DNA from 2 places in the Bacillus sp. UNC322MFChir4.1 genome. Region 2 is predicted to be linked to the other one. Evidence: riboswitches for the same ligand, from Rfam matches in the RefSeq annotation. Region 2 holds a riboswitch; the other holds the start of a gene.
What was found. Region 2 has a riboswitch for cobalamin ahead of BR72_RS02420 (DUF4430 domain-containing protein). Riboswitches for the same ligand answer to the same signal wherever they lie in the genome.
Positions count from the first base shown of each region.

Region 1: linked by a shared signal. The riboswitch ahead of metE (5-methyltetrahydropteroyltriglutamate--homocysteine S-methyltransferase) and the one ahead of BR72_RS02420 (DUF4430 domain-containing protein) in region 2 are both predicted to bind cobalamin.

Region 1 is NZ_JQKQ01000001.1:253,596-257,019, reverse strand. Features, by position in the region: gene metE (5-methyltetrahydropteroyltriglutamate--homocysteine S-methyltransferase) at 1-1,410, opposite strand, end outside; cobalamin riboswitch at 1,539-1,726, opposite strand; gene BR72_RS26190 (hypothetical protein) at 1,817-2,092, opposite strand; gene BR72_RS01205 (MDR family MFS transporter) at 2,364-3,424, opposite strand, start outside.
Region 2 is NZ_JQKQ01000001.1:470,024-473,447, reverse strand. Features, by position in the region: gene BR72_RS02435 (shikimate kinase) at 1-232, shown strand, start outside; gene BR72_RS02430 (YqzE family protein) at 269-469, shown strand; gene BR72_RS02425 (VC0807 family protein) at 782-1,405, opposite strand; adenosylcobalamin (AdoCbl) riboswitch at 1,711-1,864, shown strand; gene BR72_RS02420 (DUF4430 domain-containing protein) at 1,926-2,327, shown strand; gene BR72_RS02415 (ECF transporter S component) at 2,314-2,901, shown strand; gene BR72_RS02410 (1-propanol dehydrogenase PduQ) at 3,205-3,424, shown strand, end outside.

The sequences.
Region 1 (3,424 bases), 220 kb from region 2:
TTTTGTTTCTGCTTCAATAAATCTTTCGTATTGCTCATTTGAAATATCACCGCTGCGCCATTGTTTTCTAGTTTGACGAACTTCATGTGTTTGCGGGAAGCTACCGATTGTTGTTGTTGGAAGTAATGGTAGATTCAGAGCTTTTTGCTGTAAGGTAAAGCGTTTTTCAAATGAAAGAGGACGAGAAAAGTCTTCTTCTTGTAATGTTGAAAGTATAGATTGTACATCCTTACGATTACGAGCTGCTGAAGTGCGAATTGCGTCATGCGCACGTCCAGATGCTTGTAATTCATGAGAAATACTTTCTGTCCCATGTACGAGAGCTTTTTGTAAAATAGTAACTTCTTCTAATTTTTGATTTGCAAAAGCAAGCACATCGTATAATTCGTCTACAAGGTGCGCTTCATTTGTCTTGTCAATAGGAGTATGAAGTAAACTACAGGACGGTTGTAAAATCCAAGCTTTCGGTTGTACGGCTTCTTGCAATGTATGGAAAAGAGAGAGAGTTTTGTCAAGGTTCGCTCTCCATATATTACGGCCATCGATACAACCAAACCCTAATACTTTATCAGATGGGAATCCATGTTGTAGTAAGGCACGCAAATTGCCTTCTTTACCGTGTACAAAATCAAGTCCGATCCCAGTAACTGGGAATGAAATGACTTCTTCATAGTTTTCTTCTATGCTATCAAAGTACGTTTGAAGCATAATAGATAGATTTGGAACAGCTTTACAGATTGTTTCATATAATTTTTTTGCGATACTAATTTCGTGTTTTGATAGAGAAGTAAGGATTGGTTCATCAATTTGAACCCAGCGTACACCAGCATCTTGCAATTCTTGTAACAATTGAATGTACGGTTCTGTTAATTTTTGTAAAATGATTGCGAATTGTTCCTTTTTATAACCTTTGGCTAAGCTTAAAAATGTATAAGGTCCTAAAATGACAGGCTTACCGTCAATGCCTAGTTCTTGTTTTGCTTCTTCATATAAACGAAGTGGACGATTTTCTTTAAGAGAAATATGTAAATCTTCCTCATATTCTGGAACGATATAATGATAATTTGTATTAAACCATTTCGTCATTTCAGAAGCAACGTGATCTTTTGAACCGCGTGCGATGCCAAAGTATACGTCAAGTTCTGATGTATACTTTGAAAACCGAGAAGGGATAAACCCGAGCATATATGCTGTATCAAGGACGTGGTCATAGTATGAAAAATCACCGATTGGAATGAGATCGATTCCTTTTTCTTGTTGTACTTTTAGATGTTGAAGGCGAATCTCTTTCATTTGTTTTACAAATTGCCCTTCATCCACTTTGTTTGCCCAAAAAGATTCTAACGTTTTTTTCCATTCGCGCTGTAATCCAATTCTTGGATATCCTAAGTTACTTGTTAAAAGTGTCATTGAAAATTCCTCCCTAAATAAAAGTAAGCATTTCCGTTTACTCGGAAATGCCTTTAACGAAAAGTAGTCATAGAAGCAGAAAATACTTCTCTTTCGTTAAAAACACCTCCTCATCATCCGTGAGTCTATCAGTGCCGTTAAAATAGGCAGGTCTCCTGGCTCATGCATCAGCGATTTCAATCACCTTCCCGTTTTCACAGTGGTATATAGAAAGAAATCTTTGCACTTACAGTGGCGGGACCGCGTTGGTTTTTCACCAAACTTCCCTATTAAACACGAAAATATTTTTTCGTGTACCTATCTCCTTTTGGAAAGGAATGTAACTAGCGTATATGATATTGAAACAGATTTTATCTTATATTTTTGAAAATGTCTACTATTTTAAAAAATAAGATAATTCATTTTATTAAAACAAAAAATTTTCTAAATGCCACCACCAATGTGAGGGGGGATATGTATGTGAAAAAACAGAGTAGGAATATTGTATTCGTTTATATATATCGCGAGCGTAATGAAAGAGTAAACGGTCATAGGAGAGTAGTTCCAGTTGTTCTTTTGGGTGTAATGAATGGGACTGAAAAGCGATTTCACTGCGAAGCAATAGTATGTATAAGATTTGTTTTTGTAAATTAGAATGGTAGTATACGGAGAATCCGTATTGCTTAATTAAATGACCTTTCATAAGATTTCGCCTCCTTTATATATTTGTATTGTAATGAAAAAGGAGAGGGGTTACAAAAAAGAAAAATGGAAAAAAGCGCTTTAGAAAATCCATTTTTATGAATAGAAAAAACAGTCACTTTCGGTGACTGTTTATATATTAGTTTAATTCTGTATTGAATTTTGAAAGTTTTTCTATTCTTGCCTCTTTATATAGTTGTTTTAACGATCGAAGTCGAGCAGAAGCATGATCAATAACATTTTCCAAAATATAAAGCTGTGTCCGGAGAATGTTAACTCACTTGTTTTTGTTTCTTGTTTGCTGGTACAACTAATCGGTCTTTTCCCATTAATAAGATGCATATAATGCTAAGCGATGCAGGAATAAGTGTCCATAAAAATGTGTCAGCGATAGAGTTTGCTAGCACCTCTTTAATGCCATGTAAAATTTCTGGTGGTATTTTTTCAGTAGCATTTGGAGATAATAAGAAACTTGTATCGCCACCTTTTGGAGCCATTTTTGCTAGTTCCGGCGGGAAAATAGATTTTAGTTTATCTGTAAATGCATGATTTTGGATGGTACCAAAAATCGTTACACCAAGTGTCATGCCAAGTGAACGGAAGAAAGAGTTTGTTGATGTTGCAGAGCCGCGCTCTCTCATACTTAAATTATGAATAGAAGCCATACTTAAGACAGAGAAGGAAAACCCAACGCCAAGTCCAGCTAAAATCATAAAGACTGTTACCATCGCGCGTGAGGTATCTATAGTTAATGTACTTAACAAATACATACCAAGAATAAAGAAAATACCAGAGATAGTCATAATGTTACGATAACTTGTACGCGTTGATAATTGTCCGCCTATTTGACTTCCAATAACAGATCCTACCATCATTGGTGTTAAAATTAATCCAGCATTTGCTGCAGATCCACCAAGAACACCTTGTACGTAAATCGGAATATAAACTGTGCAAATAATAAACGTTGCACCATAGAAGAAGGCAACGCCTTGACTCGCTGCAAATAATCGTTTTCGGAATAAATGGAAAGAAATAATCGGTTCTTCCACTTTTCGTTCAATAAAGAAAAAGATAATAAGCATAACAGTAAATGTAGCAAATAAGCTAATAATTACACTTGAATCCCAATCGTACTTTTTACCACCAAGTTCCAAAGCAAACATGAGAGAAACGATCCCGATAATTAAAGTAATGGCACCTGCCCAATCAATTTTTTGTTTACTATATTGTAAAGATTCTTTATAGTACTTTGTAATGAAAAACAGCGAGATAATTCCGAGTGGGATATTAATATAAAATACCCAGTGCCAACTAATATAGTCGGTAATATACG
Region 2 (3,424 bases):
GATGAATGAACATGGAACGGTAATTTATTTGTACTGTGATCCATATGTGATTGCCGAGCGAATTGCTGAGGATACAACAAGACCGTTATTTCAAAAAGAAAATATAGGGGCGTTTATTCAGAAATTTGAAAAGCGTCAAGCTTACTATGAAGAAGCAACAGTAAAAATCGACACGACGAATAAAAGCATTGAAGCAATTGTGCAAGAGATTCACGGGTCGATTAATAAATAAAAAAGTGGACATACTAATCTAGTAGAGGTGATAAGTATGTCTACAAATGATTATGTAAAATATGTCACACAACAATTTGTATCATATATGGATGCTCCAAAAGAGGATCGAAAACAAAAACGGCAGCAGCGCCGTGAAGAGAGAGAACCATTTTTGAATCGTTGGTTTGGGATGTTACCGTTAAGCGCTACTATTTTTTACCGTCAAATGAAGAAAATCAGAAAGAAATCGAGTTAAGTATCTTTGGAATGATATAAAACTATATAAATACAGATTAAAAAATCGACATAAAAACCCTTTTTCTTTTTAGGCGGGCGAGAGCATCTGGCCATGCATAGAAGCGGTTAGTGCCTTTTTCTACCACATGCAAGGTTTAAAACAAAAGGAGAAAGCAAGTAGCGGGCATGTTGTATTCTGCATAGCAGCTAATTATGCGTCGAAAAATTAAAATGAATTTATATAGAAAAGGATACTATGTCATAGAAATCGACAATATAACATAAAAAAGAAGTTCCGCTGCTTATAAACAGTGGAACTTCTTTTTATACATTAAACTTCAGCTTCAGTCACCTGTTTAATCTTATTGCTAATCCAAAGGAACCCAGCACCAATTCCTATTGAAATGCACCAACCAATCCCTGTCATAATGGCTTTCATTTCTCCGTATCCATCTACTCCAAATTTAGAAATCATATAGATCTTAATACAGCTAAGTACAATAAATTGTAAGCCAAAAAAGAAAGTAAAGTATTGGAAAGATGGAAAGAGGCGTGGGTCACGATATAACAATTGTGATTCCTTTCGATCATCCCCTTGCAATGCAGCATAGTCTGCTGCAAAGTACAACATGAGTGGTTGTTTAATAAAAATGGTACATATCACAACAATCCCAAGTGCAATGTGATAGTACACGTCGTTCCATAGCATCTTTTCAGCTGAACCGGAAAGTAAATCTACGCTTGTATTTACAATCATCGTAATGAGGATAAAAAAGCCAGTCATATGAAATTGCCGTTCTTTCTTAAAACAATACAATGTATAAAAAATGCCTGGCACAGAAGAAATAAGCATAGCATAATAGGCACCCATATATTGTTTGCCGAATTTCCAAATAACAAATGGAAAGATGAGATAAAAAATAATATCGTAGATCGCTTTATTGTTTTGCTTCATTGAAATCCTCCTTTGTTTGTATTTTACAATAAAGGTTCTGAATATTATACTTATTTGTAGAGTCAAGAATAAAAAATTGATAGAATGAGAATCATTATATGATTAAGACAATAACAAGTTCTTTTCTGTCAAAATGTTAGGGTAATTCCTGTTCAAATCCAAAAAAAATTATGGATTGAAAGTTTAAGTTATATTTATGAAATATAGGTAATTCGAAATGAGTTGTTGAAAAATCGACATTGTTTTACGCTTTCATTGTGATATAATAGTCGTGAATTGATAAACTTAGTAATCAATTTGTAAAAAATTGTCCATAAAAATGTTGTAGGTAAAGGAAGTTTGGTGAAATTCCAACGCGGTCCCGCCACTGTAATAGATTAGGTATCTAGTCTTAAGTCAGGTCGATTACCTACAGCTTTGTTTAGACTAACTGTTTCGAGGCAAAGGAGTTAGTCTGCAGGTCTAGTTTTGCTTACATGCCTTACTAGGCCTTTTTTATTTGGGCAGAAAGGAGACGAGGATGAAATTTACAAGAACAATGATGGGGGTATTCTTGGCAATCTTGATGTTAATAAGCATCGTTGGTTGTTCAAACAAGGAATCATCTGATAATGCCTCAAATAAGAAAGATGCAGTAAGTAAAGTAACAATTGAAGTAACGCAGAATAATGGTGAAAGTAAGGTAGAAAAAAAGACTGTTGAAATTAAGGGAAAAGAAACACTATTAGACGTGATGAAGAAAAACTTCAAAATTGAAGATAACAAAGGGTTTATCACTTCGATTAATGGAGTTAAGCAAGATACGAAAGAAAATAAGTATTGGCTGTTTGATGTTAATGGTACACCAGCAGTAAAAGGTGCAAACGAAACTGAATTAAAAAATGGTGATAAAGTGAAGTGGGATTTACATGCAGCTTCATAACCAATCTTCTAATGTTCCAATTACACACATTAAAAGTATTGCGTTAGTGGCTGTATTAACAGCATTATCAGTTACTGGAAGGATAGTATTTGCGTTTATTCCTAATGTACAACCAACAACGACATTACTTATTTTAGTAACATTGCTGATGGGAATGCGTTATGGAACTTTGCACGCTATACTTGTTATGGTAGTATCGAACTTAGTATTAGGAATGGGAATTTGGACAATTCCACAAATTATTGCGTATGTCGTCATTGTGCTCATTACCGGTTTGATTATTCGACCTATGTTTTCGAAAATCCCACATGTCATCATGGGAGTGTATGCTGGATTTACAGGTTTTTTATATGGGTTTGTCATCTCTTTATGTCAGGCACCGATTTATGGTTTGAAATATTTTTGGGCTTATTATTTGGCGGGCATACCGTTTGATTTTAATCACGCGATTGGAAATGTTGGATTTTATATGGTGCTAGCACCGATTTTATTACCATTGCTAGATAAATTATTAATTAAATATCAAAGTTCATGTTTACATGAAAAAGCAAAAAGCACAAAGGTGTGCGATTAAAGATCACATACACCTTCAATGAAGAGGGCTTATATACACGAAGGCGTGTAGATAATTTTGAAAAATATAGTTAATGTGATGTTGACTATGCTATAGATGAAGTAGTACATTGTTAGTATGAAAAATGAATAAATATTACACAATGGCGTGTACATAACAAATAGCAAAGAAGCTTTTAGAGGAAGAAATTCCTTTAAAAGCTTTTTTTATGCACTTTTTTAATTTTGATAAAGTTACTTAAGCATGTCTCTCTTGTAATGTAAGGGAATTATTAGAAGTTTTTATTTTTTTGGAGGTGTAAGTATGGATAGAGTAAGTTTTAAGACGGATATCTATATGGGGAAAGGAGCGTTAAATCGATTAAAAGAATTTAACGATAGAAGGATTTTTATTGTAACTGATCCATTTATGGTTCAATCTGGGATGATTGAACATATTGAAAAAAATTTAAATGATAGTAATACATATATTATTTTTAGTAATATTGTCCCTGATCCTCCAATTGAAGTTGTAGTTGATGGGA